Regions from separate parts of the Arthrobacter sp. JUb119 genome, predicted to be linked through region 3. Evidence: riboswitches for the same ligand, from Rfam matches in the RefSeq annotation. Region 3 holds a riboswitch; each other region holds the start of a gene.
What was found. Region 3 has a riboswitch for thiamine pyrophosphate ahead of thiO (glycine oxidase ThiO). Riboswitches for the same ligand answer to the same signal wherever they lie in the genome.
Positions count from the first base shown of each region.

Region 1 (7,731 bases), on a different contig from region 3:
GGAAACCGGGTGGGGAATGGCCGCGCTCATCGGCATCCTGATGGGTGCGGCGCTGACCATGGCCTACTCGCTGCGCTTCTTCTTCGGGGCTTTCGGCGTGAAGAAAAAGAAGTTGCCTGCATTGCAGTGCAAGGCCCCGACACTGATCTTCCTGGCGCCCTTGCTGGTTCTTTCGGCGGCGACGCTGTTCCTGGGCCTGTACCCGCAGCTGGTGGAGCCGCTGGCCATCCACTGGTCGGCCGCGCAGGGCGGACCGGGCAAAATGCACCTGCTGCCATTTGCCGGCTTCAACGCGGCACTGGGGCTGAGCGCCATATCGGTGGGCCTGGGCCTGTGCTTCTTCTGGCTGCGTCACCGCACCGACACCGGGGCACCGCTGCGCCGCATGGTCACCTCGGCCGAGGAAATCTACCGCATGTCGGTGAACGTGCTGGACAAGGTGGCCATCTGGATCACCGGTCGCACCCAGCGTGGTTCGCTCTCCTTCTACCTGGGCGTCATCCTGGTCGTGGTGCTGGTGATTCCGCTGGCCATCGCGCTGACCGTCTACACCCCGTGGCCAACGAACTGGATCATCGCCGACCACCCGGCCCAGCTGCTGATCGGTGCGGTGATCATCGCCGGTGCGGTGGTCTCCATTACCGCGCCGAAGCGTTTCATGGCGGTGCTGATGGTTTCGGTGACCGGCTACGGCATGGTCGCGATCTTCGCCCTGCAAGGCGCCCCGGACCTGGCGCTGACCCAGCTGCTGGTGGAAACCATCGTGCTGGTTTCCTTCGTGCTCGCCTTGCGCGCCCTGCCCAAGCGACTGTGGGTGGGCCTGACCCGGATCAAGTGGGGCCGGGCCATCCTGTCGATCGCCTTGGCCGTGATGGTCGTCTACATTGCCATCGCGATGATGGCCGCCCGCAACGAGGCCCGCATTTCCCTGGCTTGGCCGGATCTGGCCTACTACGAGGGCTACGGCAAGAACATCGTCAACGTGGCCCTGGTGGACCTGCGCGTGTGGGATACCTTCGGCGAGATCACCGTGCTGGCAGCGGCTGCCACCGGTGTGGCTTCGCTGATCTTCGCCGGGCGCAGCTTCGGCAACCGGGTGCGGGCCCACCAGGTGGCACCGGGCAGCATCGACGCGGGTTCCGAAGCCATGGGCAGCAAGGACTCCAAGGAAACCGAGCTGCGCATTGCCCGCCGCTTTGCCTCCAGCTCCAACCAGGACTGGTTGATGGCTGGCAGCACCCTGGTCGCCGAGCGCCGCTCGATCATCTTTGAAGTGGTCACCCGGCTGATTTTCCACACGGTGCTGATCATGTCGGTGTACACGCTGCTGACCGGGCACAATACCCCGGGCGGCGGCTTCGCTGGCGGGCTGATCGCCGGCTTGGCGCTGACCATCCGCTACCTGGCCGGCGGCCGCGTGGAACTTTCCGAGTCGATGCGCATTGCTCCGGGCATGCTGATCGGCGGCGGCATAGCGCTAGCCGGATTGGCGGGCATCGTGCCGCTGCTGCTGGGTGATGGCATCTTCACCACCTACGCCCTGGAATTCTGGTTCTTCGGCGAGCACAAGTTCGTTTCCTCAACGATTTTCGACATTGGAGTGTATCTGGTGGTCCTTGGCCTCGTGCAGGACGTGCTGCGTTCTTTGGGCAGTGAGATTGATTCGCTCTCTGAGGGCCGCAGCCCGGTGGAGCGCCACGACGAGATCCAGGCCTCCCGGACTGGAGTTGGCCGATGAGCGTGAACATCACTTTCCTCGTAGTCACCGGCGTGCTGCTGGCGGCCGGCTTCTACCTGGTGCTCGAACGCACCCTGACCCGGGTGCTGCTGGGCATCATGCTGCTGGGCAACGGCATCAACCTGCTGATCCTCACCAGCGGCGGGCGCAAGGGCGCGGCGCCGTTGTTCAAGCCGGATGCGGCGGCCGACTCGTACTCGGACCCGCTGCCGCAGGCGCTGATCCTCACCGCCATTGTGATCACCTTCGCGGTGACCGCCTTCCTGCTGGCGATGATCTACCGGTCCTGGACCTTGACCAGCGCTGATGAGCTCACCGATGACACCGAAGATATCAAGGTGTCCCAGAAGACCGCCTACGACGAGGAAGAAGACTCGCCAGTGGCTGAGGATACGACCGAATTCGTTGATGAAGAAGGACGCCCAGTGCGCGAGGGGGAAGAGTGAATTTCCTGGATCTAGCCCCTTTGGCCGTGGTGCTGCCGATCTTCGGCGCCGGGGCAGCCTTCCTGGTCCGCCGCCAGGTCCGCCTGCAGCGCCTGATCACCATCGGCATCCTGTGCCTGACCCTGGTGCTCGAAGCGGGAATGCTCGCCGCCGTATGGGGCGGGGAAAGCTATGCCATCCATATTGGCGGCTGGGAGTCGCCCTTCGGCATCGCCCTGATGGTCGACGGGTTCAGCGCCTTCATGCTGCTGGTCTCCACCGTCGTCTCGCTGGCTGTGCTGCTCTTCGCCACCAGCCAGGGCCTGGCCGACGGGGACGAGCCCGGACCGGTGTCGATATTCCACCCGGCGTACCTGATCCTGCTGGCCGGAGTGTCCAACGCCTTCCTGGCCGCTGACCTTTTCAACTTGTACGTCGGATTCGAAATCCTGCTCACCGCCAGCTACGTGCTGCTGACCTTGGGCGGTACCGCCGAGCGCATCCGCGCCGGTACCACCTATGTGGTGGTTTCCGTGGTTTCCTCGGTGATCTTCCTGATGGCCATCGCGATGACCTATGCGGCCACCGGCACGGTGAACATGGCTGACCTTGCGGTGAAGCTGCCCGAGCTGGGCCAGGGCCCGCAGCTGATCTTGCATGTGCTGCTGCTGATCGCTTTCGGCATCAAGGCCGCGGTCTTCCCGCTGTCCCTGTGGCTGCCGGACTCCTACCCGACCGCACCGGCCCCGGTGACCGCCGTGTTCGCCGGGTTGCTGACCAAGGTGGGCGTCTACGCGATCGTCCGCACCGAAACCCTGCTCTTCCCGGGCGGCTCGGTCAACGCCGGACTGCTGGTGGTGGCCGCGCTGACCATGGTCATCGGTATCCTCGGTGCGCTGGCGCAGACGGACTTCAAGCGCATGCTTTCCTTCACGCTCACCAGCCACATCGGCTACCTGATCTTCGGCGTGGCCGTGGGCGGGCCGCTGGCCATCGCCGCGACCATCTACTACGTGGGCCACCACATCATCGTGCAGACTTCGCTGTTCATGGTGGCGGGACTGATCGAACGCCGTGCCGGTAGCTCGAATGTCACCCGGCTCGGCTCGCTGGCCAAGCTCTCCCCGGCATTGGCCCTGCTCTTCTTCATCCCGGCCATCAATCTGGGCGGCATCCCGCCGTTCTCCGGATTCCTGGGCAAATTCGGGCTATTGCATGCGGCCGCGCAGGATGCCGATCCGCTGACCTGGGTCGTGATCGGCGCCGGATTGCTGACCAGCCTGCTGACCTTGATGGCGATCATCCGCGTGTGGGCCCGTGTGTTCTGGCGCCGTGCCGCTGATGCCGAGGTGCCCAACCAGGACCTGGTGGCCGAAGCGACGCAGGTCGCCGACGAGACGTTGGCCGGCGGCGCGCAGAACCCCCGCTTGGGGTTGAAACTGGCCAAGCAGCTGGAAGCCGACTCCTTGCCGTGGGGCATGCGCTACGCCACCGGTTCGCTGGTGCTTGCGGGCATCGCCCTGACCGTCTTTGCCGGGCCGATCTTCGAATTCTGCCAGCGGGTGGCTGCGGAACTGATCGCCCGCGAACCGTATATCAGCTCGATCTTGCCATTCTGATTGGAGGGATGATGCCGAACAAGAACTTTGAACCGCGTGACCAGCGCATTGACGATGCGCTGGATACCTCCGGTGTGCGCCACCGCGCGACACTCAAGCAGGAATGGCCGCTGCTTCTGCTGCTGCTCTTTGTCTGGGGTGCTCTCTGGCAGGACTTCTCCCTGGGGAACATGGTCTTCGGCGTGATCATCGCGCTGCTGATCGTGAACCTGTTCCCGCTGCCGCCGGTGGTCCTTTCGGGCCGGATCAATGCCTGGTACTGCCTGAAGCTGTTCATCTGGTTCCTCGGACAGGTCTTCGCCGCCAGCGTCCATGTGGCCTGGCTGGCGCTGGTCCGCGGGAAGCGCACCCGCAGCGCGGTCATTGCGGTCCCGCTGCGCACCGACTCGGACCTGATCGTGATGACCGTGGGACACGTGCTCACGCTGATCCCGGGCTCCTTCGTGATCGACGTGGACCGCAGCTCGTCGACGCTGTACCTGCACTACATCGACATCGAGTCGCCTGCGGACGTGGAGAAGGCGCGTGCCGGCATCCGGGACATCGAACGCCGGCTGATCATGGCTATTGGCAGCCGAGACGAGTACGAAGCGATCAAGAGCGAATGCGGACCGAACTTTGATGCGAGGAAGGGGTAACATGCTGGATATCGTCATTTGGATCTGCGGCATCATGCTCGGGCTCGGTGCTGTCGCCTGCCTGGTCCGTGTTGCCAAGGGGCCGTCAATCCTTGACCGGGTGCTGGCCCTGGACGTGATGCTGCTGATCATCTCCGCCGCGCTGTGCCTGGAAATGGTGCTGCACAAGCACACCGACTACTTGCTGTTCGTCGTGGCCGCCTGCATGCTCGGGTTCATCGGTTCGGTGACCGTCTCGCGCTTCGTTTCGGATCAGAGGAACGCCTAATGGAAATCTTCCTCGATGTCCTCGTTGCCGTCCTGCTGATCCTTGGCTGCCTGATGTCATTGATCGCAGGTATCGGCTTGCTGACCTTCCCGGACATGCTCACCCGCATGCATGCAGCGACCAAACCGCAGGTACTCGGCTTCCTGCTGATTTTCGCTGGACTGGCCATTTACCTGCGCAGCTGGGCTGTGGTCCCGGTACTCGTGCTGGCCTGGGGAATGCAGCTATTGACCGCACCGGTTTCGGCCCACATGATTGGCCGTTCCGGCTACCGGACCAAGCACGCTGCCAAGGAAACCCTGTTCTCCGATGAGCTGAGCCACGTGGTCAACAAGGTCAACGGAACACCGCCGACCGGAACCACCCCGGTTTCCAAGACCGGATCGCCAGACGAACAAGATTGAGAAAAAGCGGGAGCCGCCCCTCTGGGCGGCTCCCGCTTTTGGCTCAACGCCGAAGCTTACTTGGTGAACTTGGCAACAACCTTGTTGGCGCTGCGGTCAGCCACCGTCTGCAGGATTGCTGCGACCAGGGCCGAAACGACTGCGAAGCCTAAGGCACGGCGGAAAGAAGCTTCCGCTGCTTCCTCAGTGCCCTTGCGTGGTGCTTTGCTGCCGGTTGCCTTCAACCAAAGGAAATCAACCAGCTTGCCGCCGAGCATGCCAGCGCCAACGGTGATACCGGTAGTGGCAAGTTTCTGCACTTTATCCATTTTTTCCTCGCGATCAAGCTCTTGACATATCGTTCCTCTGCCCAGCATACCTGCGGTATGGTGGGGGAGCAGTAATTATTCCGACAGGGGAGCGTCAGACTTTTAAAAAGTCGCAAGACGCTGAGAGTGCGATAGATCGCAGACCCTCGAACCTGCCCCGGCTAGTACCGGCGAAGGAAGTCGAGCATCTCGGATGCGGATAGGCGCGGCAGTATGCCCTCATTCCGTCCATCTCCCCTCCTTTCCACAGGAGGACCAGCAATGAACGAAACAGTTTCGAAGCAGCGGACCGGCTGGCGTGTAGTTGATATCGTCGTCGCCTCGGTGATCGCCGTCGCTTCAGGGGTCATTTTCTGGGCGTGGAGTGCCGGCTATGGCCTGTTCTCGCTCGCCTTTGCAGCTTTCCCGCCAGCCACCGCGTTGCTCACCGGCATGTGGCTCTTCCCGGCGGTGCTCGGCGCACTGATCATCCGCAAGCCAGGCGCCGCAATCTACTGCGAGCTGCTGGCCGCTGTGGTTGAAGCGCTGCTCGGCTCGCACTACGGCTTGACCGTACTGATCTCCGGCCTGGTCCAGGGCCTGGGTGCAGAGCTGGTCTTCGCAGCATTCCGCTACCGCAAGTGGAACCTGGGCGTGGCGCTGCTGGCAGGCTTGTTCGCCGGCTTGTTCGCCGGCATTTCCGAGGCCTACATCCTGGCCTACTATGTTGAGTACACCGCCGGAATGAAGATCTTCCACGTGATCGCCACCGGCATTTCCGGCGTAGTCGTCGCAGGGCTTCTGTCCTGGTTGGCCACGCGCGGACTGGCGAAGACCGGTGCATTGAGCGCCCTGCCGAGCCGGCGTGCGCACCTGGAAAGCGCAAAATGAGTTCCTTTGCCAATTCCGGCGCAGCCTCGCTGACCCAGCGCGGTGCCGCCATCACCGCAACGGGGTTCGGCTGGCAGCACTCCGAGAGGCAGAATCCTGCCATCTCGGGACTGGACCTTGTGATCCACGCCGGTGAGAAGGTGCTGCTGGTCGGTCCATCGGGCGCCGGCAAGTCAACCTTGCTGCACGCGATGGCCGGGTTGCTGGAAGCGGATGAGGACGATCAGGTCGCTGGCCGGCTGCTCATAGATGGCAGCGATGCCTTCATCCGGAGCCACCCGGTGGGCTTGATGCAGCAAGACCCGGAAACCCAGGTAGTGCAAAGCAGGGTCGCCGATGATGTGGCCTTTGGCGCCGAGAATCTCGGAATGGATCCCGAACTGATCCGCCAGCGGATCCCCGAAGTGCTGGACGCTGTGGGTCTGGGTGCGCTGTCCTTCGAGCACCGCACCCAGCAACTTTCCGGCGGACAGAAACAGCGGTTGGCCTTGGCCGGCATTCTGGCCATGGAACCCAGCGTCATGCTGCTCGATGAACCGACTGCCAATGTGGACCCGCAGAGCATTGAGCTCTTGCGCGATGCGGTGCTGAACGCCGCCCGGCTTTCCGGTGCCACGCTGGTCGTCGTGGAACACCGGATTGAAGCCTGGGCGCAGCATGTGGACCGGGTTATCGTGCTGCAGCCCGGTGGGGGAGTCGCGCACGATCTGGACCCGCAGCAGCTGTACACCGATGAAACGGTGCGCGAGGAGCTGGCTGCTGCCGGGCTGTGGATTCCAGGCTACTTCCCGCAGGTGGCTCGGGCAACGAACGGTGCCGGTGCCATGCTGCTGGAAGCGCAGCAGCTGGTATCCGCCCGCACCGCCACGGCACCGCGCACCCAAGCGGTGGACGTGAATGTGCAAGCGGGCACCGCGACGGTGATTCGCGGTGAGAATGGCGCTGGAAAGTCGACGCTGGCCTTGACCTTGGGCGGATTGCTCGTCCCGGCCGACGGCGGGTTGGCGGCCACCGCGCAACTGGCCGACGGTCTGGGCAACTCCCCGTTTGCCTGGAAGGCCGGTGCATTGATTGGGCGGATCGGTTCGGTGTTCCAGGAACCCGAACACCAATTCGTGACCCAGAGCGTTCGGGAAGAGCTGGCTTTCGCTCCCAGCCGCGCGCAGGCCAGCAGCGCCGATGCGCCGAAATACGAGCCGGCCCAGGTCCAAGCGCGCGTGGACGCGTTGCTGGAACGCTTGGGCCTGGCGCATTTGGCAGACGCGAACCCGTTCACTCTCTCCGGGGGCGAGAAGCGGCGCTTGTCCGTGGCCACTGTTCTGGCCGCATCCCCCCAGGTGCTGATCCTCGACGAACCGACCTTCGGGCAGGATGCGAATACGTGGAGGGAACTGGCCGGGCTGCTGGTTGAGGAATTGCAGCAGGGCACCGCGATCATTGCTGTGACCCACGACGATCACT
Region 1 is NZ_JANUFE010000007.1:112,149-119,879, forward strand. Features, by position in the region: gene M2368_RS16535 (Na+/H+ antiporter subunit A) at 1-1,738, shown strand, start outside; gene M2368_RS16540 (Na(+)/H(+) antiporter subunit C) at 1,735-2,184, shown strand; gene M2368_RS16545 (Na+/H+ antiporter subunit D) at 2,181-3,782, shown strand; gene M2368_RS16550 (Na+/H+ antiporter subunit E) at 3,791-4,420, shown strand; gene M2368_RS16555 (MrpF/PhaF family protein) at 4,422-4,688, shown strand; gene mnhG (monovalent cation/H(+) antiporter subunit G) at 4,688-5,092, shown strand; gene M2368_RS16565 (DUF4235 domain-containing protein) at 5,149-5,391, opposite strand; TPP riboswitch at 5,476-5,596, shown strand; gene M2368_RS16570 (ECF transporter S component) at 5,662-6,270, shown strand; gene M2368_RS16575 (ATP-binding cassette domain-containing protein) at 6,267-7,731, shown strand, end outside.
Region 1: another riboswitch for thiamine pyrophosphate. It lies ahead of M2368_RS16570 (ECF transporter S component); the one in region 3 lies ahead of thiO (glycine oxidase ThiO).

Region 2 (7,731 bases), 190 kb from region 3:
ATGGCGGCCGCGGCTACCTGGCCAAGATCTTCAACGACCAGTGGATGCTGGACCAGGGCTTCACCACCGATGAATACTCCGCCTTGGACTTCATCGGCGCGGCACTTGCCAAGCAGGGCACCACCACGGTGGCTTTGGATACAACCCTGGCCGAAGCGGCCAAGGCACTGCGCGAGCAGGGCGATGACGCACTGGTCGTGTCCACTTCGCCGCTGCCAGCGCGTATCGGCGAGATCCGCGGTGTCATTGGCGCGGGGGACATTACCGACGCACTGCTGGCTGGCGCAGAACCAACCAGTACGCTGGCAGACCTGGGCGACTTGGCCAAGCCATTCATCGGCACCGCAGACACCCCGGAACATGCACAGGAACTGCTCAAGAGCCACCCGGCCGTACTGCTGACCAAGGGCGGCGAAGTGATCGCCGCGGCTACCGCAGCCGATCTCTTGGCCTACTCCACCCGCTAGAGACAACACCTCAAAGGATTGATATCGATGACTGAAAACCATCAGGGAGCAAACACCCGCTTTGTCCATGCGGGCCAGGAATTCGAACCGGTCACCGGCGCGGTAGTTCCGCCGCTGCACTTCTCCTCGACCTACGCGCAGGACGGCATTGGCGGCCTGCGCAACGGCTACGAGTACGGCCGCGGCACCAACCCGACCCGCGACGCGCTGCAGGCGCAGCTGGCCGGCGCAGAATTCGGCACCCACGCCTTCTCCTTCAGCTCCGGCCTGGCCGCCGAGGACTCGCTGATCCGTGCGATCCTGCGTCCGGGCGATCACATTGTGCTGGGCAACGACGCCTACGGTGGAACCTTCCGCCTGATTGACCGTGTGCTGGGCGACTGGGGCATCGGCAACACCCCGGTGAACATGGCTGACGAAGCAGCCCTGGCTGCCGCTATCGAAAAGAACAAGGCCAAGCTCGTGTGGGTTGAAACCCCTTCGAACCCGATGATGACCATCACCGACATCGCCAAGGTCGCTGAAATCGCCCATGCTGCCGGCGCATTGCTGGTCGTGGACAACACCTTCGCCAGCCCATTCCTGCAGCAGCCGCTGACCCTGGGTGCTGACATCGTGGTCCACTCGACCACCAAGTACATCGGCGGCCACTCCGATGTGGTGGGCGGTGCGGTGATCGTCAAGGATGCGCAGCTGGCAGAAAAGATCGGCTTCATCCAGTTCGCTGTGGGCGCCGTCTCGGGCCCGATGGACGCCTTCTTGACCACCCGCGGCCTGAAGACCCTGGGCGTTCGCATGCGCGCCCACTCGGAGAACGCCGCACAGGTTGCCGGGTGGCTGCGTGAGCGCAGCGAAGTCGAGCGCGTGCTCTACCCGGGCTTCGAAGACCACCCGGGCCACGAGATTGCCAAGAAGCAGATGTCCGGCTTCGGCGGCATGGTGTCCGTCCAGTTCAAGGGCGGAGAATCAGCGGCCCGCAAGATTGCCGAGAGCACCAAGCTATTCACCCTGGCAGAATCCCTGGGCGGCATCGAATCGCTGATGAACTACCCGTCGGAGATGACCCACGCTTCAGTGAAGGGTACCGAGCTGGCGGTTCCGGTGAACCTGTTGCGCCTGTCCGTTGGCATCGAGGACCCTGCGGATTTGATTGAAGACCTGGATAAGGCCTTCGCCAACCTGTAAGAACCAAGCGCAAAGGACCTGGGTTCCGCTGCCCGCAAAGGGCAACGGAACCCAGGTCCTTGGTGCTTTGAACGAAGTTCCGGATCGGCTACCGGCGGCGCTTGGCCGGTTTGGGATCCACGATCTTGAAATACCTGTTGCTCGCTGGCATCCACATCAAGGCCACGCTGAACATGATGATGGCCGCCAACAGCGAATAGCGGCCGAATCGCAGCAACAGCGGCAGCGCGGTAATCAGGCCCAACCAGGACAGCTGGGCGCGCGCGGCCCGGTCCCCGGTGAATAAGCGGTAACCCAGCACACAGCAGGCAAGGCCGGCAGCGGCGAAAAAGATCATCAGCGCAATGGCTCCGAAATCCAGCGCGGAATCCTGGATATGCTCGTAAGCCAGGAAGCCTCCGAAGCCGAGAAAAAGCACTCCGGCTAGGAGCCATAGCATTTGGGCGATGAACAATCCGCCTGGGGTGGGCTCATCTGGACGTCGCGGAAAAAGTGGTTTCTTCACGTTCTCAACCCTACGTGCTTTGGTGCGGTGCCCGATCTCACACGCTCTCGACACTGACAATAGTGGCCTGTTCAAGCTAGCATTAAGTGTTCGCGAACATCAGGGTATCCCTCTCGCATCCAGCCCAATTTTTGAGGCCGGAGCCTTCTCGTGTTGTATTTTCCGCAAAGTGTGTGCGGGTCTTTATGTCATAGGGGAGCGCTTGATGAGCGTGACTTGTATCTGACTGTGCAGCCTATACGTCGTTTCTTTGGGGACGGCCAAGGCCTATCCCCTAACGAATGAGGTAATTCTTCGTGTCTTCTGACATGCCCGTAAACACCGACGACAACCAGACCCCGGAAGAGCCAACCGTGCTCTTCTCCGAACTTGGCCTGGATGCCCGCGTGCTTGCATCGCTTGCCGACCTTGGCTACGAAAAGCCATCGCCAATCCAGGCAGCGACCATTCCACTGCTTCTCGAAGGCCGCGACGTTGTCGGCCTGGCCCAGACCGGTACCGGCAAGACCGCTGCTTTCGCGCTTCCTGCCCTGTCCCGCATGGCAGAGCTGGCTGACACCAATGGTCCAGCCAAGACCCCGCAGATCCTGGTTCTGGCTCCAACCCGCGAGCTGGCCCTCCAGGTCGCCGAAGCCTTCACTTCCTACGCCAAGTACCTGCCGAACTTCACCGTTCTGCCAGTGTACGGCGGCTCGCCATACGGCCCGCAGCTCAACGGCTTGCGCCGTGGCGCCCAGGTAGTCGTTGGTACCCCAGGTCGCGTTATCGACCACATCAACAAGGGTTCCTTGGACCTGTCGAACCTGCAGTACGTTGTCCTTGATGAGGCCGACGAAATGCTGCGCATGGGCTTCGCCGAAGAGGTCGACAAGATCTTGGAAGCTACCCCGGAGGACAAGCAGGTTGCCCTGTTCTCGGCAACCATGCCACGCACCATCCGCCGCATCGCTTCGGAATACCTGCGCAACCCGCAGGAAGTTGCCGTGAAGTCCAAGCAGTCCACCGGCACCAACATCACCCAGCGCTACCTGCAGGTCATGGGCGCCCACAAGCTGGACGCCATGACCCGCATCCTGGAATCCGAGTCGTTCGAAGGCGTTATCACCTTCGTCCGCACCAAGATGGCTACCGAGGACCTGGCCGACAAGCTGAAGGCCCGCGGCTTCACCGCGGCTGCCATCAACGGCGACATCCCTCAGCAGCAGCGTGAGCGCACCGTGGAAAACCTGCGCTCGGGCAAGATCGATATCCTGGTTGCTACCGACGTGGCAGCTCGTGGCTTGGACGTTGAGCGTATTTCGCACGTTATCAACTTCGACATCCCGCATGACACCGAGTCCTACGTGCACCGCATTGGCCGTACCGGCCGTGCTGGCCGCTCGGGCGACGCGATCCTGTTCATGACCCCGCGCGAGAAGTACTTGCTGCGTGCCATCGAGAAGGCTACCCGCCAGCCGGTGACCCAGATGCAGCTGCCTTCGCTGGATTCGGTCAATGACCGTCGTATCCAGAAGTTCACCGATCGCATCGACAAGACCATCAGCGGCCAGGACCTGACCACCTTCCGCGAAATCGTGGAGAAGTTCGCTTCCGAGCACGAAGACCTGGACCAGCTGGAAATCGCAGCTGCACTGGCTCTGATGGCCCAGGGCGGCCGCCCGCTGCTGATGACCGAACCAGTCATGTCCCCTTCGAAGAAGGCACGCATGGATCGCCCAGAGCGCGGCGAGCGTAGCGAACGCGGTGACCGTGGCGATCGCGGTCCACGTGCCCGCAAGACCGCTGCCGAAGGCAACGCCATGTACCGTCTGGCCGTAGGCCGACGCAACCGCGTGCAGCCGGGCTCGATCGTTGGCGCACTGGCCAACGAGGGCGGCTTCGATTCTTCGGAAATCGGCGGCATCGAGATCCGTTCAGACCACACCCTGGTCGAGCTGCCAGCAGAGCTGAGCAAGGACCAGTGGCGTGCACTGTCCAAGACCCGCATCGGCGGCGAAGCCATCGAGCTCGAGCTCGACAATGGCCGCAGCCCGCGCCGTGACGACGAAGGCGACCGCGGTGGCTTCCGTGGCGGCCGTGGTGGTGGCTTCGGCGGCGGACGCAGTGGCGGCCGTGGCGGTTTCGGTGGCGGACGCGGCGGCGGACGTGGCGGCTTCGGCGGCGGCGGACGCGGCGGCAAGGATCGCTTCAGCGACTCGGGCCGCAGCGGTGGACGTCGCGACTACTAAGCCAGTCGCACGCAGCTGAACAGCATTGAATAACGCCCTTGGGGCAAGCCGAAAGCTTGCCCCAAGGGCGTTTTTCGTGCGCCGCAGGCTATTTACGGAGCAGGAGTTCCCACCGGGATCCCGTCCCCGAGATAGACCGTGCCGCCGCTTTCCAGGAACTGCTTGCTTTTCTGCGCCATCCCGGCCAATGCGGCTTGCGCCTCGGCCGAGCCGTACTCGTCGCGGATATCCTGGGAGATGCGCATGGAGCAGAACTTCGGCCCGCACATGGAGCAGAAGTGGGCGGTCTTGGCCGGCTCGGCCGGCAAGGTCTCATCATGGAATTCCTGTGCGGTGACCGGGTCAAGGGACAACGCGAACTGGTCATTCCAGCGGAATTCGAAGCGCGCCTTGCTCAGCGCATCATCCCGCGCTGTGGCACCCGGGTGGCCCTTGGCCAGATCGGCGGCGTGCGCAGCGATCTTGTAGGTGATCACCCCGGTCTTCACATCATCCCGGTTGGGCAGTCCCAGATGCTCCTTGGGGGTGACGTAGCAGAGCATCGCGGTCCCGTACCGTGCGATCTCCGTGGCGCCAATGGCGCTGGTGATGTGGTCGTAGCCCGGGGCGATGTCGGTGACCAGCGGGCCCAGGGTATAGAACGGCGCCCCGTCGCACAGCTGCTGCTGGCGTTCCACATTCTCGCGCACCAGATGGAACGGGATATGCCCCGGGCCTTCGACCATCACCTGCACATCGTACTTCCAGGCGCGCTTGGTCAGCTCGGCCAGGGTGTCCAGCTCGGCGAACTGGGCGGCGTCGTTCGCATCTGCGATGGAGCCCGGGCGCAGCCCGTCGCCCAGCGAGAAGGCCACGTCGTACTGCGCGAAGATCTCGCACAGCTGATCGAAGTGGGTGTAGAGGAAATTCTCCTGGTGGTGCGCCAAGCACCAGCCGGCCATGATGGACCCGCCACGCGAGACCATGCCGGTGACCCGGTTGGCGGTCAGCGGGATGTAGCGCAGCAGCACCCCGGCGTGGATGGTCATGTAGTCCACGCCCTGCTCGCACTGCTCAATGACGGTGTCGCGGAAGATCTCCCAGGTCAGTTCGTTGGCTTCGCCGTTGACCTTCTCCAACGCCTGGTAGATCGGCACGGTGCCGATGGGGACCGGGGAGTTGCGGATGATCCACTCGCGGGTGGTGTGGATGTCATCTCCGGTGGACAGGTCCATTACCGTGTCCGCGCCCCATTTGGCCGCCCACTGGAGCTTGGAGACTTCTTCTGCGATGGAGCTGGTCACCGCCGAGTTGCCGATATTCGCATTGATCTTGACCAGGAACGCCTTGCCGATGATCATCGGCTCGGATTCCGGGTGGTTGATGTTCGCCGGGATGATGGCTCGCCCGGCCGCGAGCTCGCTGCGCACCAGCTCGACATCGCATTCCTCGCGCAGGGCCACATAGCGCATTTCCGGGGTGATGATCCCGGCACGCGCATAGTGCATCTGCGTCACGCGGGCTCCGCCAACGGCCCGCAGTGGCGGGGCTGAGCGTCCGGCCCATTCCGCGCTGGCCGTGCCGCGGCGGACCGCTGAGCGTCCGTCGTCGTGCAGGTTGCGTTCGCGGCCTGCATAGGTTTCCACGTCCCCGCGTTCCAGGATCCACCGCTCGCGGAAGGGTTGCAGGCCTTGGGTGGGCTCGCTTCCCGGTCCGCTGGTGCGATATACCGCCAGCGGCTCGTTGGGCTGTCCATTGGGGGAGTCTGCCAATTGGATCTGCGTGACGGGAACAGAAATTCCCGCAGATTCACGGTAGGCAAGGGTGTGGGCAGGGTGCTGTTCAATTTGTTCCACTGGGGAAACTCACTTCCTTCGCCGGCATTACCCGGACAGGTTCAACGGTCGCGGACGGCGATAGCCCGATCTCAGCCCTTGCCAGGGCACCCGTGTGGTCGCGAACAACTTAGCACGCTTGCGAGGAGAAAACGCAAACCCAGTGGTCAGGGCCTGACATCAAGGAAGTGGGAAGGGCCGGCTGTGGCGGGCCAGGATGCTTTTCATTGGCCGGAGACTCTTGCCGGGGGCACCTGGAATCCGGGGCGCAAGACGCGGCCGATAGCCGGTGCTGCAGCTTGGGGTGCGCCTTGGGCCATGCTCGCAGTGGCTACACGGCATCTGCGGGATAAACGAAAAGAGAGGCAATCTGGAACCAGATTGCCTCTCTTATTTCGAGCCCCCTGCCGGAATCGATCCGGCGACCTCGTTCTTACCAAGAACGCGCTCTACCACTGAGCTAAGGGGGCAACAGGTAAATACTTTACACAGGTTTTTGAGGTTTGCAAAATCCGTCGGGAATTTGTTGCTGAGGTCACAATATTCCTACTCAAGACCGGAATGGGCGGCAAGGAGCTGTTGCCTTCCTGGCGGTTTCCAGCACCCCGGTTCACGGCCCGGGATCCAGCTGCCGGGCACCGGAGCCGTGCCTGGGCGCCTAGGTGGATCGGGTGTTGCCCAAGTGCCGCTCGGTCAGGGGTTCTGGAGTGGGAAAAGGTGTCAGCGTTCCGAAGTTCCAAGCGGGGTAATTCGATGCTTGGCCACCGGGGATGATCCGCGGGATTCTATCCTGCGCGTCATGGCAAATCCGCGATTGACCGCGAGGAGCACTCTCGTGAGCATCGTCACCAGGGCACTTTTTGTCCCACCCTTCGTCCCCGGGGTAGCGAGTAAGAGGATAAATAGTCATTGACTAGTGGTTTTACAGAATTCTCCTGGTCTTTTCCGGGGTGATCCGCCGATTTTTCTTTGCCGGGAAATCCGTGTAGAGTATTTACTCGTTGCCCCCTTAGCTCAGTGGTAGAGCGCGTTCTTGGTAAGAACGAGGTCGCCGGATCGATTCCGGCAGGGGGCTCTGAGTGAGAAGCATTCTTGGCTTCTACTGGATTGCTTCTCACTTGTGGCGGCGTAGCTCAGCTGGTTAGAGCGCACGACTCATAATCGTGAGGTCCCGGGATCGAGTCCCGGCGCCGCTACCAAATCAAAGATCCTCGGCCTCGGCCGAGGATCTTTTTTGGTTTCCGGCCCCGAAGCAGCATTGTCCTTCGAGGGCATGAACGGCTAGTGATCCAAGTCCTTCTCCTGGTTCCCGTCCTTGGCTTGCTGAGCCAGCGACAGCAGCCCCTGGATCGCTGTCGTATCGAAATCCGCCTCTTGGCTCGGTGCCTGATTGGCATCATGGCCGTGGACTTCGGTATGCAAGCGCTGCATCTGCATGTCGAGTTTCGTCGCCATGGCCGCCGCGTCGGCAAGCTCTTGCACTAGATGTTCTGGAACTTCGCCCTCGTACTTGTAGAAGATCTTATGTTCCA
Region 2 is NZ_JANUFE010000001.1:85,394-93,124, forward strand. Features, by position in the region: gene M2368_RS00420 (pyridoxal-phosphate dependent enzyme) at 1-467, shown strand, start outside; gene M2368_RS00425 (cystathionine gamma-synthase) at 495-1,652, shown strand; gene M2368_RS00430 (hypothetical protein) at 1,741-2,157, opposite strand; gene M2368_RS00435 (DEAD/DEAH box helicase) at 2,466-4,385, shown strand; gene thiC (phosphomethylpyrimidine synthase ThiC) at 4,478-6,220, opposite strand; TPP riboswitch at 6,217-6,324, opposite strand; tRNA gene M2368_RS00445 (tRNA-Thr) at 6,598-6,669, opposite strand; tRNA gene M2368_RS00450 (tRNA-Thr) at 7,203-7,274, shown strand; tRNA gene M2368_RS00455 (tRNA-Met) at 7,322-7,398, shown strand; gene M2368_RS00460 (GTP pyrophosphokinase) at 7,481-7,731, opposite strand, start outside.
Region 2: another riboswitch for thiamine pyrophosphate. It lies ahead of thiC (phosphomethylpyrimidine synthase ThiC); the one in region 3 lies ahead of thiO (glycine oxidase ThiO).

Region 3 (7,731 bases):
GGCAACTGCAACGATCTCGCCTGGACCAGCTTCGTCAGCTGGAACGCGGGTCAGGCCCTGGGTGGCCAGCAGTTCGGTGATCTTGACCTGCTTCATGGTGCCATCCTGGCGGGCCCAGTTAACCTGCTGGCCCTTGCGCAAGGTGCCGTTGATCATGCGCAGCAGCGCCAGGCGGCCAAGGAATGGCGAAGCGTCAAGGTTGGTGACGTGGGCCTGCAGGACTTCACCTTCGGTGTAGGTCGGTGCAGGAACGTGCTTGATGATGGTCTCGAACAGTGGCTCAAGATCTTCGTTGTCCGGCAGGGTGCCATCGCCAGGCTGGTTCATCGAAGCGTAGCCGGCCTTGCCCGAGGCGAAGACGACAGGAACGTTCAAGATTGCGTCCAGATCCAGATCCGGAGCTTCGTCAGCCAAGTCCGAAGCCAAGCCCAGCAGCAGGTCCATGGAGTCGGAGATGACGCCATCGATGCGGGAGTCGGGACGGTCGGTCTTGTTGACCACGATGATCACTGGCAGGTTGGCGCTCAATGCCTTGCGCAGCACGAAGCGGGTCTGCGGGAGCGGGCCCTCGGATGCGTCAACGAGCAGAACCACGCCGTCAACCATGGACAGGCCGCGTTCCACCTCGCCACCGAAGTCGGCGTGGCCTGGGGTGTCAATGACGTTGATGGTCATCTTCTTGCCCTCGGCTGCTGGGCCGTTGTAGAACACGGTGGTGTTCTTAGCAAGAATGGTGATGCCCTTCTCGCGTTCCAGCTCACCTGAGTCCATCACGCGATCTTCGGTTTCACCATGGCTGTCGAATGCGCCAGTCTGCTGGAGCATGGCGTTGACGAGGGTGGTCTTGCCGTGGTCAACGTGCGCAACGATGGCTACATTGCGAAGTTCATCGCGAGTAATGGTGTTTGCTGACATGCGTGAAGGCTCACTTCCGCTCGAAAATTTGGGTCTGTGGAGTCGGGGCCAAAGTCGACCCAACAATCCAGTTTACGCGCTCGAGACTCATAGTCTGTTGATCTGTGTCAGAACATACAGGAATTTCATGTATCTGTCGCAAAGAATTCAGCGGATTAACCGCGTTGGCATCCAAAAACGCAGCTTGCTAGGCCCAAAGTTGACTTCAATTTCCGGGAGTTCAGCGTCAAGCAAGCCGCCGCATTTTTCTATGGTGGATTTTGAACCGATGTTATCGGAATCACAGGTAACCAGCGCATGTTCAATTCCTGATTCGCGAAGTTCCTGCAACCCGAATTTGCACAGTTCCTGTGCCGCACCACGGCGACGATACTCGGGAACTACACCATAGCCGATATGTCCGCCGACCTGAAACAGGCTCTCGTTGATTTCATATCTGACGGAAACCCGGCCAACCAGTTCCCCCTCGTCAAAGGCGGCGAACAGCGCCGAGCGAACCCAGCCTTCTGGAATGTGCTCGCCTCGGCGCCCGGCCTTCATCCGGTAGATATAGTCCTCCCAGTCCTCGGCTGCAGACCAAGTCGGCAAGAACTCGAAGTCTTCGCGAAGCATCAAGTGGTGGGCATCGATTGCCTGCTGTTCGTCCTGGCTTTCCAATTCACGGATCTCCAGCGTCTTTCCCAACGTCATAGCGCCAGTATGCCAGAGCGCCTCCACCTCCCACCGGTGAATTGCGCGCCAAAGATGCGCCTGAGCCCTAGTAGGCCACCTGCTGGCCCCGCACTTGCCTGGCCCATTCCACGGTTCCGCCGCTAAGGCTGTAGACCGCAATGCCTGCATCCCGACCGGACATGGTGATCCGCGCCGCCTGCTGCGAACGGGCACCGGTTTTGCACACGAATACGACCGCCGAAGCGCCGTGCGCGAGCTTTCCCAGTCCCCGTTCTTTGAGCTGCGCGAGCGGAAGGTGCTGGCTGTGCGGGATCGCTATGATGTCGCGTTCCCAGGATTCGCGCACATCCACCAGCAATACCGGTTCATCCGCTTCCAGCTCCGCTAGCTGCTGAACCGTGAGCTCCGGGACATGCCCGTCGACAGCGCAGGAAACCGGCTGGTACTCCCCCAGCCCGGTCACCGGCTCACGTTGCGGATCCCTGGCGAATTCGAGGGTCCGCACACTGGCTTCCAGCGCATCATAGAGCCAGAGCTTGCCGCTCAGTGTGGTCCCGATTCCGGTAATGAGCTTCAGGGCTTCGGCGCACATCACCGAACCGATAACGCCGCACAGTGCGCCGAAGACTCCTCCTTCGGCGCAGCTGGGCACGGAGTCCGCGTCGGGGATTTCAGGAAAAAGATCACGCAGCATCGGGCCGGTGCGCGGATCGAAGACGGACACCTGCCCGGAGAACTGGACGAGGGTTCCCCACACCAGCGGGGTGCCGGTGATTTCCGCGGCATCATTGGACAGGTACCGCGTGGCAAAGTTGTCGCTGCCGTCGATGACCAAGTCGTATTCACTGAAAAGCGCCACGGCGTTGGATTCATCCAGCTTTTCATCCACGGTGATGATCTGGACGTTCCGGTTCTGCTCGTGGGCCATCCGCCGCACCGAATCCACTTTCAGGCGCCCTGCATCCTGTTGCCGGTGCATGGTTTGTCGTTGCAGATTGGACAGCTCGACGGTGTCATCGTCGATGACCCCGAGGGTGCCGATTCCCGCAGCGACCAGGTAGCTGGCAATGGGACTGCCCAGGCCCCCGGCTCCGATAACCAGCACCTTGGCGTTGGCGATGCGGCGTTGCCCTTCTTCTCCCACCCCGGGCAGGGACAAGTGCCGGGAGTAGCGCGCCAGCTCTTCCGGTTCCAGCTGCGCGCCGGGTGCTACCAGGGCTTCCCGGCTCACGAGAAGTCACCGACCAGGGTTTGCATCATGCCTTCGGCCGGCGAGGAGGCCAGTGCGGTATCGCGGCGCGGGATCCGGCCAGCGAGCCGCGCGGCGCGCCCGGCACGCACAGCATCCTTCATGGCCCTGGCCATGAGCGGCGCGTTGTGCGCCCGGGTCACCGCGCTGGCCAGCAGCACCGCGTCGCAGCCGAGCTCCATGGCCAGGGCCGCATCCGAGGCGGTGCCCACCCCGGCGTCAAGGATCACCGGTACCTGCGCGCGGGAGACGATGGTGGAAATATTGTGCGGATTCAGGATCCCCAGGCCCGAGCCGATCGGCGCTCCGGCCGGCATGATTGCCGCAACCCCGGCGTCCTGCAGGCGTTGGGCAAGTGCCGGATCATCATTGGTATAGGCGAAGACCTGGAACCCGTCGGCCACTAGTTGCTCGGTGGCCGCATGCAGTTCCAGCGGGTCCGGCAGCAGCGTGTGCTCATCGGCAATGACTTCGAGCTTGATCCAATTGGTTTCCAGAGCTTCACGGGCCAGGTGCGCGGTGAGGATCGCATCGCGGGCGGTGAAGCATCCAGCGGTGTTGGGCAGCGCAATCACGTTGTTGCGCTGCAGCAGTTCATACACGTTGCCTGCGCCGGCCGCCGAAAAGTGGCGGATGGCCACGGTGGTCAGCTCCGTTCCGGAGGCCTGCAGGGCGCTTTCCAGGGTGGTCAGCGAACTCGCTCCCCCGGTGCCGAGGATCAAGCGCGAGGACAAGGTGCGTCCGGCGATCTGGAATGGGTCGCTGTGGATGTCCAGCTCGGTGATGTTGCGCGTTTCCATGCCTAGCCTCCCTGGGCCGCGGTAACGAGTTCAATGCTGTGCCCTTCGGCCAGCAGGTAGCTATTCCAGGCGCTGCGTGGAACGACAGCGCCATTGACGGCGGCGGCAACTCCGAGCTTGCTGCCGTCAGCGGCCACCGAGTTGGCGTCCAGTTCCTTGCCGATTTGCGTGCTGATGAATTCGCGAAGGGTGGTTCCTTCGTCCAGGTTCAGTTGCCGTGAATTGAAATTAATGCCGATGCTTGTCATGGTTGCTGCTCCGTTCGGTGAGCGGTCTAGGTTGCGTTGGCAAAGCGGTGGGGATCCACAGCCTGGTGCAAGGGGTGGGATTGGTGGCCGTGGGCGAGATCCGCAGTGAGCGTTGCGCCCAGCGGAGCCAGCAGCACGCCGTGCCGGGAGTACCCGGTGCAGAGCAGCAGCCCTGGATCAAGGCGTCCAAGCAGCGGCCGGTCATCTGGCGTGGCGGGACGTGCCCGGGCCGTTGCCTCGTTCAGCGTGCAGTCGCTGATGCCGGGGACCAGCTTTCTCGCGTTGTCCAGCAGCAGGTGCATCGCGCCAATGTTCACCGCTTGTTGCCGGTCTTCACGGACGCTGGCGCCAAGGACGAGGCTGCCGTCCCTTCTCGGCACCAGATACACCTGTTCCCGGTGCACGAGGCCGCGGATGGTGCGGGTGATGAGCGGCGGGCCTGCTGGTCCCTGGATCCGGAGGATGTCCCCGTAGACCGGGCGCAGCGGAAGTTCGTTCAAGCCATCGAGGGTGCCAAGACCGGTGGCCACGATGGTCTGCTCCGCTTCGAGGATTCGGCCCGATGCGGTCCGCACAGCGGTGGTCCGCTTCCCGTCGGTCACCAGTGCCTGCGCCCGTTCCTCGACCAGGTGCGGACGCAGATGCTCCAACAGGATCTTGACGATGGATCGAGGGTCGACCTGGTGGTCATCTTGGCACAGGACCGCGCCAGCAATATTGGCGGCCAAGGCTGGTTCGAGCTTGCGGGCTTGGCTGGGCAGCAGCTTTTGCGCTGACAGGCCGAGGGATATCTGCAGTTCGGCCAGCTCGTGCAGGGCTTCGCGGTCCGCAGGCTCTGCGGCGACAACGAGCGTGGAGTTCTGCAAGTAGTCCGGGCGTTGCCCGGTGGCCGATGCGATGCGCTCGATGAACTGCGGATAGGCGGCATTCGAGGCGGCAAGCAGCTGGTGCAACGGGCCATTGCCCCAGACCGTTTCAGCTGCCGGGGCCAGCATTCCTGCTGCCGCGTAGCTTGCACCTTGGCCGGGTGCCGGATCGATGAGGGTGACGGTGTGTGCGCGTGATTCCAGCTCGAACGCGACGGCCAGGCCGATTATCCCGGCGCCAACAATGTTGACATGCACAAGGGCACGCTTCCTTCCTACGGCGGCATGACCCGCATCAGGTGTAGCGGTCGGCTCGGTGCCCTCTCAGCCTGGTCGATTCAGGCTCCCGCGGATTACAGCGATTATAAGCATGATGCAGCTCATAAAGTCGAACTTCATTGAAAGCAGTTCCGTCATCTTCTGTGATGTACTTGCTGACATGGCATTCCATGACTTCCCTATCGTGCTTCCCCAAGGTTCTGCGCTATCCAGCACCATCATCTCGTTGGAGCAAGAACTCTTGGAATCCAGCCAACGCCATAGCCAGGAGCAATTGCAGCGGCGCTTGCATCCTCGGTTCGCCGAGGTGGGAGCCAGCGGGCGAGTCTATGATCGCGAGGCCATCATTGCCCAGCTGGCCCGGGAGCCGGCACGGGATGCCGGGGCGTTGAAAGTCGAAAGCCCGGTGGCTCTCCAGCTTTCAGACCAGCTGGTGCTGCTGCGCTGGAAGCTGCTCGCCGGTTCCCCCAGCGAACGCAGTTCACTGTGGATCCATGAGCAGGGCCGCTGGCAGCTGCTCTTCCACCAGGGCACGGCCGCCGCTCATCCGCAGCCATCTGCAGGACCGGAGGAAGCCGTGCATGCCGACGGTGAATTCGCGGTGCGCCGGCTGCGCCTTTCGGATGCCGAAGCGGTCTACGAGGCATTTTCCTCGAACCCCGACATGTTGCGCCAAGGCGACGCCGATTCCCCGCAAAAGGCTGAGTCGTATGTTCGCGCACTGCTGGAGGCCGGGGAACGCCAGCAGGCGTTGGCCGTCGCATATCGGGATCGGCTGGTGGGACTGGTGTGCGGTACGGTAGACCCGGCCAATCGGAACGCGTGGATTTGGTATTGGATGAACCAGAATTACCGGGGCCGGTCGCTGGCCACCCGCGCCGTGGCAACCTTGGTGGATTACCTGTTCGACGAGCTGGGACTGTACCGCTTGGAGCTGGGATTGCGGGCAAATAATCCCGGGTCGAAGCATGTGGCAGAAAGCAACGGCTTCCTGCACGAAGGTATCGAACGGGGCAAATTCCTGGTTGCCGGAGAACGCATCGATGTGCACACCTACGCACGGTTGCGTACCGATGGCGGCTCTGCGGTCATGCCCTTGCCGTGGGGCACGCAGCAGTAGCTTGGCGGGCATCAAAAAAGTCGCGGAATCCGGTCTTGGATTCCGCGACTTCTTATCTGTCCCTCAGGTTTTGTGATGCGTGGTTAGATGCCTGGGCTCGATGCCGGTGGCGTCGAGTCCGGGCCATTGGTGGTCTGTTGGGCCTCCATCTTTTTCAGCGTGCGGGCCGCAGCATCACGACCGCCGAGGCCAAAGGCCAGAGCCGCTGCCAATGCTGCGCCAATGACGATTGCGCCGAAGGCCATGTTGATGATCGAATCGGCGATACCCATGTACTTCAGGCCCATCGCCACGAACAGCGCAATTGCCGTGTAGCGGATGATCTTCGAAGCAGTAGTGTCACCCAAGAAGCGGCCAATGACGTTGGCGATGACGAAACCTGCGGCGATAATTGCTGCGCCGAAGAGGATCTTGCCGCCCAAGGCCAGGATCTCATTGAGGATATTGGTGATCGCTGGGAAGTTCAGCATCTGGGCCGCCATCACACCGAAGAACAGCACGATAGCAATCTTGACGATGCCAGCGATGATTCCCGAAGCGCTCTTGCCCTCGGGAACTACGCCCCACTGGGCAACAACAGTGTCGGTACCCACGCCGTGGAGGGTGGATTCAAGTAGCTGCCCGACGAACTTGGCAATCAGGATACCCACGGCCAAGAGCGCCAAGGCCATGATGACCTGCGGGATTGCGGTGAAGACCAGCTGCAGCATCTGCTGGGCAGGTACCGAAATTGCCGCGATGCCCAGAACCTGCAGGGCTGAAATTGCGACGACTAGCAGGATCAAGGCGAAGACGATGTTGGCAATGATGTCAACGATCTTCGCTTGGGATTCGCGAGACTGAACTTCATCTACTGGTTCGTTGCCTGGGGTGACCTTGCGGACCAGTCCGCTAAAATCGACAGTTCCCAAACCGGTCCTCAGCAGCTGGCGAACAATATTCGCGATGACGTAGCCAATGAAGAAGATGAAGCCCGCACCGATGAGGTTGGGGATGAAGGCCATGACGCCGCCGAGCATGCCCTGCACCGGCGATAGCACTTCGGATAGAGCGAAGACTTGCAGGATTGCCACGAGGCCGAAGAGCCAGACAATCAACCCCGCGACCTTGCCCAGGGATTGGCCTATTTGTTCTCCGTCATTGCCCTGCTTTTGCAGGAACTTCACCCTGTTCACCAGTTTGGCGGCAGCCCAACGAACTATGCGTGCAACTAGCCACGTAATGATGAGGATGATTAGCGCGATGCCAACCTTTTGTAGCATCGACGCCCAGTCGATATTGCCTAAAACGTTCTCAGACTGCATTGCTGCTCCTTCAACGTAGGGACAATCCGACCCTACGATGAAGGTTCTCCGCTGACTAGGGCAAAGACCCATGCTCCCAGCTTGAATCATTGGACTTTCACAGCTCGAATTGCGAAAAGCTGACTATATCCCGATGGATTCAACGAATTCCGAACAATAAGGCCCTACCGACAACCGATCCACGCAATATTAGAAAGTTCGCGGCTGCGTCCAAACCCGTGAATTGCCATGGAAGCTATTGCGGATTCAGCCATTGATCTTTATCAATCCGGGAATTA
Region 3 is NZ_JANUFE010000001.1:276,859-284,589, reverse strand. Features, by position in the region: gene typA (translational GTPase TypA) at 1-915, opposite strand, end outside; gene M2368_RS01435 (GNAT family N-acetyltransferase) at 1,063-1,599, opposite strand; gene moeB (molybdopterin-synthase adenylyltransferase MoeB) at 1,673-2,818, opposite strand; gene M2368_RS01425 (thiazole synthase) at 2,815-3,636, opposite strand; gene thiS (sulfur carrier protein ThiS) at 3,639-3,884, opposite strand; gene thiO (glycine oxidase ThiO) at 3,911-5,008, opposite strand; TPP riboswitch at 5,006-5,110, opposite strand; gene M2368_RS01410 (GNAT family N-acetyltransferase) at 5,190-6,149, shown strand; gene M2368_RS01405 (mechanosensitive ion channel) at 6,233-7,453, opposite strand.

Region 4 (7,731 bases), on a different contig from region 3:
GGCATATAGGCCGGAGTTGCCTGCGGAGAGGATAGCCGACAGGATCACCGCATTCATCAGTGCCGCGGCGAAGGCTACGCCCGCACGTTCGAAGACCAGGGTGAATGGCGAGGTGGTGATATCCGATGCCTCGGAAGAGAGCAGGGATGGATCCATATACGGGATCAGCATGCCAATGACGAAGATCGCGCCGATGTAGAAGAGCATGATGCGCCAGAAGATCGCCTTGATGGCGCGTGGGATGTCGCGCTGGGGGTTCTCGGCTTCACCGGCGGCCACGCCGATCAGTTCGGTTCCCTGGAAGGAGAAACCGGCGATCATGAAGACCGAGACGATGGACAGCCAGCCGCCAACAAATGGCGCTTCGCCATCGGTCCAATTGCTGAAGCCAGGGGTGGAGTCGCCCAGGATGCCGAAGATCATCGCGACACCGCAGATCAAGAAGACCACCACGGTGATGACCTTGATCGCGGCCAACCAGTATTCGCCCTCGCCAAAGGCCTTGGCGGACAGCGCATTCAATCCGGTGAGCAGCACCAGGAAGATGGCCGCCCAGATCCATCCCGGGGCATCAGGGAACCAGTAGGACATGATGATGCCAGCTGCCACCAGTTCGGCAGCCACGGTAATGGCCCAGTTGAACCAGTAGTTCCAGCCGATCGCGAAGCCGAAGTGGCGGTTCACGAAGACCGTTGCGTAAGTCTGGAAGGAGCCGGCGACCGGAAGCCGGGCGCTCATTTCTCCCAACGACTGCATCAAGAGCAGCACCATCATGCCGATCAGCGCGTAGGCCACCAGCGAGCCACCGGGGCCAGCTTGGGCAATGGTGCCGCCGGACGCGACGAATAGTCCGGTACCAATCGAGCCGCCAATGGCAATCATCTGCATATGGCGAGCTTTGAGGCCACGCTTCAGACCGTCCTGGGACGGTGCGGGCTCAGTCATGCGTTACATCTCCTGATGCTTGAAAATTTCCAACCTATCAATCCAAGCACCCTGACAAGCCATAAAGCTATGAACCGCGCTACAGTAAGCGATCAATAATCTTTCGCTTGGCCCATGAATATGGAGGATATATTGCGCTCAAGGTATCAACGACGGTTGTTTTGTTGAATTCCGAGCGCATCTGCGAAAGCCGTTCGAACCCGTGCTTGCCGTGGTAGGCCCCCATTCCGCTCGGTCCCACACCGCCGAAAGGCAGGGTTGGAACGATCATCTGGGCCAACGGAGCATTATGCACAATGGAGCCGGCTCGCACCCGATCAGAGAAAATCGACTGCAGGCGCGGGCTTTCGCTCATCAGGTAAGCGGCCAGCGGCGACGGCCGCCGGGCAATGAATTCGAGGGCTTCCTCGAAGGTTTCCACTTCGATCACCGGCAGGATCGGACCGAAAATCTCTTCGGTCATCAAACTTCCCTCGAGGTCCACATTGCGCATGATGCTCGGCGCTATGCGCAAGGTATCCTCGTCGTACTCGCCGCCGAAAACCACCTCGCCTTGCTCGAACATCGACAGCAGCCGCTCAAAGTGCTTGCGGCTGACGATGCGGCCAAAGTCCGGATGGGTCAGCGGTTCCTTGCCGTAGAAGCTGGTGATGGCCTGGCCCAGGCGCCTGATGAGCTCAGACGAGTCGCCCACGCTCAATACGTAATCCGGCGCCACGCAGGTCTGGCCGGCATTCATGAACTTGGCGTAAGCCAAGCGCTTCGCGGAAGCCAACGAATCGTTCTCCACCACGGCCGGCGATTTTCCGCCCAATTCCAAGGTGGTAGGCGTCAGATGCTTCGCGGCCGCGGCAGCCACGATCTTGGCCACGCGTTCGCCGCCGGTGTAGAAAATGTGGTCCCAGCGGGCGGCAAGCAACTCGGTGGAGGTATCCACGCCGCCTTCAACTACCGCGTAAACCCGTTCGTCGAGGTAGACCGGGAGGAACTTGGCCAAGGCGCCTGAGGTCGCAGGAGCCAGCTCGGATGGCTTGATGACCGCAGCGTTGCCGGCAGCAATGGCCGCGACCAGCGGTGCGAGCACCAGCTGAACCGGATAGTTCCAGGCTCCGATAATCAGCACGACCCCCAGCGGGCGCGGCTCGACCTTGGCCATGGCTGGCTGCAAGGCCAGCGGAACCTTGACACTGGTGGAATCCATCCACTCAACGAGGTGGCGCTGGGCGAAATCTATTTCCGCGCGCACCACGTCGATTTCGGAGAATTTGGCTTCGGTGGCACTCTTGCCCAAGTCCTCGGCCAAGGCCTGGACGAAGTCTTCCAGATGCTCTTCCAGCATCTTCTCCAGTGCCTTGAGCTGCTGAAGGCGGAAGCGTCGCGGATGCGTGATCCGCGTGTCCGCAGAACGCCGCAAATGACTCAGAACTGTTGCTATGCGCGATGGATGCTCGTCCACCGGAGGTGCGGAATCACCGACCGGTTCGGGCAACGGAGTGGAAGTAAACAGACCCATGATTTGAGCGTACGTCACTGGGACTATTTTTCATCGTTTAATTCGCCAGAGGATTCAATATGTATCAAATAGTTGATACATTGATTTCCATGAACCAGTTCTCGGCGAGCGCCATATCCATCGCTTTCGTTGCCGCAATCATCTGCGTTTGGTTGCGTTCGGTGGCGCACAGGCGTGGAACACCAGCTATCGACCGGGCCCGATCCCACTCGTTCTGGTGCGCATTGATCGCATTCTTTGCTTCAACCTCATGGGATTTGTCTGAGACCTGGCGCGTTTCAATGACCGAGCCCAATTCAGGTTCGGCTCTCGCTGAAGCACTCACTCCGGGGATCTGGGTTCTTCTGGTTTACCTCATCGGCTTGTTCACTTGGCCCAAGGAACTCCAGCCAGTGCGCACCGCTTCATTAGAGGCCCGCAGCCTGACAACTCCGTTTCCCAAGGCCCTAGGGGCTTTCGTTGGGCTTTTGCTGCTGATCGCGGTCGGCTCCCTGTGGCCGGCGTCCAAAGTCGAAGGGCTCGTTGGCGTTCCGGCCTCGGAATTCACGACCTTTGATTTTGACGGCATCTATTCATACACGTCGGAGGGTCCGTATGATGGGCGGTTGCCGGGCACACAGATGCTCCCGGTATTCATCGTGGCCCTGGCAGGGATCATCGTGGCCGCGGCTGTGATTACCGTAGTTATCCTGAAAAAACCTGCCTTGGCCGGCATCTCGGTCGAAGACAACCAAGCGTTGCGCACGGTCTGGCTCAACCGCTTGATGCGCAATATCGGCATCGTCTTGCTGGCCTTCACCGTGTCGGTGGTCAATTACTCGCAGGCTAATTCGCCGGATGGACAGTACGAGTTCGTTAGCTATGGCGCCCTTGCGGTAGCCCTCACGTTGCTCTTCTGGGGACCGCGCTCTACATTCTCAGCTCAATCCACCACCAGGGAACGGACCGCCTTCTCGCGTTTGCGTGATCAACTATTCACCTTGCAATACGTCACTGCAGCACTCACCTTGCTCAGCGTTGCAATCGGCTGGTCATTCTTGCCACTGGATGACGAGCTCCAGATGCCTACCAATGAGCGAACTACGTGGATCTTAATGATCTTTGCCGGTGCGGCTTTGAGCTATGCCGTTCTCAATGCGCTTTATCTCAGCTACGTCAGCACGGTGGCCCGGCAGGCGTCTGCAGCACCCAAGTACCACGCGCCCCTGCCCTTGTGGTCCTACATCGCCGCTGGCTTGCTGTTTGCCACCAGCACCTATTTTCTGCTCGATCCGCCGCTGGACTATTTGTGGGGCTTCGTGCCTCCAGGCAAGACAATGGTTGCAGGCTTGATCCTGCTGTTGCTGGCAACCCATCTTGGATTCGTCTGGTTCTCCCGCCGGGCAATTATTCCCTGGGCTGTCTCGTCGGCCGAAGAAATCTGGTACCGCAAGGTCCTGGAACTGCGTTCAATGCGTGTTAACACCAGTGCAGTGGTAGCCATGCTGCTCATTGGCTACGGATTCCCGGCCGGGCTGGGACTCTTTGCATTGCTCATCTTCGTTGTCCCAGCAGTCATTTTCCTAGAGCGCCCCGGTAGCGCCTTCGTGCGGGAACATCAGCCGGCAGCTACTTCATGAGCACGCAGATCAGTGTTGACCTCCAAGCAGCTACCCCGCCCTATGAGCAGATCCGCTCGCAGATTGCTTCACTGATCTCCTTGGGAGATCTGCCCTCGGGGAGCAAGCTGCCTACTGTGCGTGCGCTGGCCACGGACCTCGGCGTCGCTGCCGGTACAGTGGCGCGCGCCTACAAGGAGCTGGAAGCCGAAGAGCTGATCACCTCCCGGCGCCGTGCCGGCACAGTGGTCAACGAGCGGCCGCAGCCGGTGGATACCAGTGAAGATCTCCTGGCCGCCGTGGATCACCTCTGGGCGTTGGCGGCCGCGCAGAAGGTGGATGCGGCCACGCTCAAGGCCTTGGTGGCGCGGCGCGAGCGTAAGTAACTTGTCCTCGGAACCGGTTGTGCGTACGCTCTATGGCAGTGACACGGGGTGTCGGATCAACCGACTGAGATAAGACCCGTAGAACCTGATCTAGTTCACGCTAGCGGAGGGATGTCGCATGGCTTTGCATGCAGTTGCCCAAAAATACCGGCAACAATCACCTTTGGTTTTTTGCCTGACCAATACCGTCGTATCCAATTTCACCGCCAATGTCCTGCTGGCATCCGGGGCTTCCCCGGCCATGACGGATCTGCCCGGAGAGGCCGGCCCATTCGCACAGGCAGCTTCAGCCGTATTGGTGAATTTGGGAACTCCAAGCACTGAACAGCTGACCGCCATGGAAGAAGCTGTGCAGTCGGCGAGCGCTGCAGGCACCCCCTGGGTCCTGGATCCAGTGGCAGTGGGAGCGCTTCCGGTGCGCACGGAGTTTGCCCGGCGCATTGTCCGGCAACGCCCGACCCTGATTCGCGGCAACGCCTCGGAAATCCTGGCCCTGGCCGGCCGGCAATCTGCTTCGCGCGGTGTCGATGCCTTGGATGAGGTTTCTGCCGCCTTGGCGGCGGGACGCGAACTGGCCACGGAAAACGACTGCGTAGTGGCCATTTCCGGCCAGGCTGACGCCATCATCGACGCCACGCGTACCGTCTTGGTGCAAACCAACGGAATTGGCTTGACCCAGATGACAGGTGGCGGCTGCGCCTTGGGCGCGGTCTGCGCCGGAATGGTTGCGGTCCACGATGACCCGTTCGAGGCCACCATCGCAGCCCACGGTTTCTATGGCCTGGCCGCGGAAAAGGCCCTGGCTGGCAGCTCCGGTCCGGGCAGCTTCGCAGTTGCCTTCCTTGATGCGCTGTCGGCTGCCGATCCCGGGGAACTGAAAACTTTGAAGTACGAGGAATTGAACCATGCATAATTACGGCGCTTATCTAGTAGCCAACACTGCCAGCTGCACCCCACGCAGCACCCTGGAAGTTATCGAGGGCGCCGTCGCCGGAGGGATCGGGTGGATCCAGCTGCGCGCCAAGGATGAAAGCGCCCGGGAATTCTTCGAGCTGGCCTGCGCGGCTGCCAAGCTCACCGAGGGCAAAGCCCAGTTGCTGATCAATGACCGCATTGACGTCTACCTCGCGGCACGGGCTGCTGGCGCAGCAGTGAACGGCATCCATATCGGGCAAAAAGATGTGCCGGTACAGCTGGCTCGCCAGATCATTGGCGAGGGCATCATCGGCTTGAGTGCTTCCAGCGATGAGCAATTGGCCCAGGCGAACAAGGACGCCTCGGTGATCGACTACCTCGGTGTAGGAGCCATCCGCGCCACTCCGACGAAAAAAGACCATCCTGTTCCCCTGGGGCTGGACGGCTTTGCGCGAGCCGCTGCCTTGGCCAAGCTGCCCTGCGTAGCGATCGGCGCAATTACCCAAGACGATGCCGCCGCGATCCGCGCCGGCGGCGGCGCAGGCCTGGCCGTGGTCCGCGCCATCTGCAACGCCGAAGATCCGCAACTTGCCAGCGCGCAGCTGGTCGCAGCCTGGGAGGCCTCGAAATGAACATCCTATCCATCGCAGGCTCCGATCCTTCCGGCGGCGCCGGAATCCAAGCGGATCTGAAGGCCATTGCCGCCAACGGCGGCTACGGAATGTGCGTGATCACCGCTTTGACTGTGCAAAACACCCATGGGGTATCCGGAGTTCAGGCGATCAGTGGCGATTTCGTCCTCGCGCAACTCGAAGCCGTGAGCACAGATATCCGCATCGATGCGATCAAGATCGGGATGCTGGCCAACGCCGAGGTGATCCGCGCAGTCACCCGCTGGCTGGAAACTGTTGACGCCCCCGTCGTGCTGGACCCGGTCATGGTGGCGACCAGCGGGGATCGCCTGCTCGACGACGAATCCGCCCTTGATTCGCTGCTGGATCGCGCCACGGTGATTACCCCGAACCTGCTGGAGCTGGCCAGCTTGCTGCGCGAGCCTGTGGCCCCTTTCTGGGACGAAGCCCTGCGCCAGGCCCAGCGGCTGGCTGCCAAGCACGACACGCTGGTGCTGGCCAAGGGCGGGCACCTGGCCGGGGCAGATTGCCCCGATGCCCTGGTGTCGGCGGGCGGGGTGCAACTGGAGCTGCACGGCCCGCGCCATGCCACCAGGAACACCCACGGCACCGGCTGCACCCTTTCCAGCACTCTGGCTACCCGCTTCGCTGCCACTGGAGATTGGATCGCCGCGTTGGAGCAGTCCAAGTCCTACCTCTCCAAGGCCATCGCAGCGGCCGACCAATTGCAGGTGGGCAGCGGCCACGGCCCGGTCAACCACTTCATCGACTTCTTCGGCACGGCAGATCCCATGGGCGACTGGTGGCAGAAGATCCAGCCGATCCGCGAGGAAATCGACCAGCTGGATTTCATCACCCGGCTATCCGAGGGCACCTTGGACCGGGATGACTTCCACTACTACATCGCCCAGGATGCGCTGTATCTGCTGCGCTATGCCAAGGTGCTTTCGCTGGCCAGCTCGATGGCGCCGGATCTCGGTGCCCAGCGTTTCTGGTCGCGTGGCGCCAACGGCATCCTCGATGGCGAGCTGCAGCTGCACGGCAGCTACCTGGACGAGTTCGCTGATACGCCCAGCGCCACCACGCTGAACTACACCAACCACCTGGCCGCCAGCCAGGAGAGCTACGGGGAGCTGATTGCCGCGATCCTGCCTTGCTACTGGCTGTACCAGGACATCGGCAAGCGGTTGTCGGCAGCCAACCATGCCGAGCATCCTTATCGGCAATGGCTGGAAACCTATGCATCCGAGGAATTCGATTCCGCCACCGAGCAGGCCATCGAAATGGTCCGCCAGGCGTTCGAGCAGGCAGATCCGCAGCTGCGGGCCCGCATGGAGGCCGCTTTCATCCGCTCGGCGGAACATGAGCGCTCTTTCTTCGCGCAGGCGCACGAGAACCGAGTAGACTTCTCTACGGCCTAAAACCCGCAGGGCCCGGGAAGAGGAATCATGAGTTGGAGCATTCACGGCAACGGCAGGACCATCACCCCAGGTGAGGTAGTTGCCCCGGATGAGCGGCTGCATTGGCCGCAGACCGTTTCCATCGGAGCCCAGCACATCCTGGCGATGTTCGGCGCCAGCATCCTGGTGCCAACCATCACCGGCTTCCCGGTCACCACGACCTTGCTCTTCACCGGCCTGGCCACCGTCATCTTCTTGCTGATGACCAGGAACAAGGTGCCCAGCTACCTCGGCTCGTCCTTTGCGATGATTGCTCCGGTGCTCTCGACCACCCAGTCGCAC
Region 4 is NZ_JANUFE010000005.1:315,965-323,695, reverse strand. Features, by position in the region: gene M2368_RS14730 (amino acid permease) at 1-945, opposite strand, end outside; gene M2368_RS14725 (aldehyde dehydrogenase family protein) at 1,025-2,458, opposite strand; gene M2368_RS14720 (hypothetical protein) at 2,523-2,753, opposite strand; gene M2368_RS14715 (hypothetical protein) at 2,740-4,077, shown strand; gene M2368_RS14710 (GntR family transcriptional regulator) at 4,074-4,442, shown strand; TPP riboswitch at 4,477-4,571, shown strand; gene thiM (hydroxyethylthiazole kinase) at 4,561-5,355, shown strand; gene thiE (thiamine phosphate synthase) at 5,348-5,989, shown strand; gene thiD (bifunctional hydroxymethylpyrimidine kinase/phosphomethylpyrimidine kinase) at 5,986-7,410, shown strand; gene M2368_RS14690 (uracil-xanthine permease family protein) at 7,438-7,731, shown strand, end outside.
Region 4: another riboswitch for thiamine pyrophosphate. It lies ahead of thiM (hydroxyethylthiazole kinase); the one in region 3 lies ahead of thiO (glycine oxidase ThiO).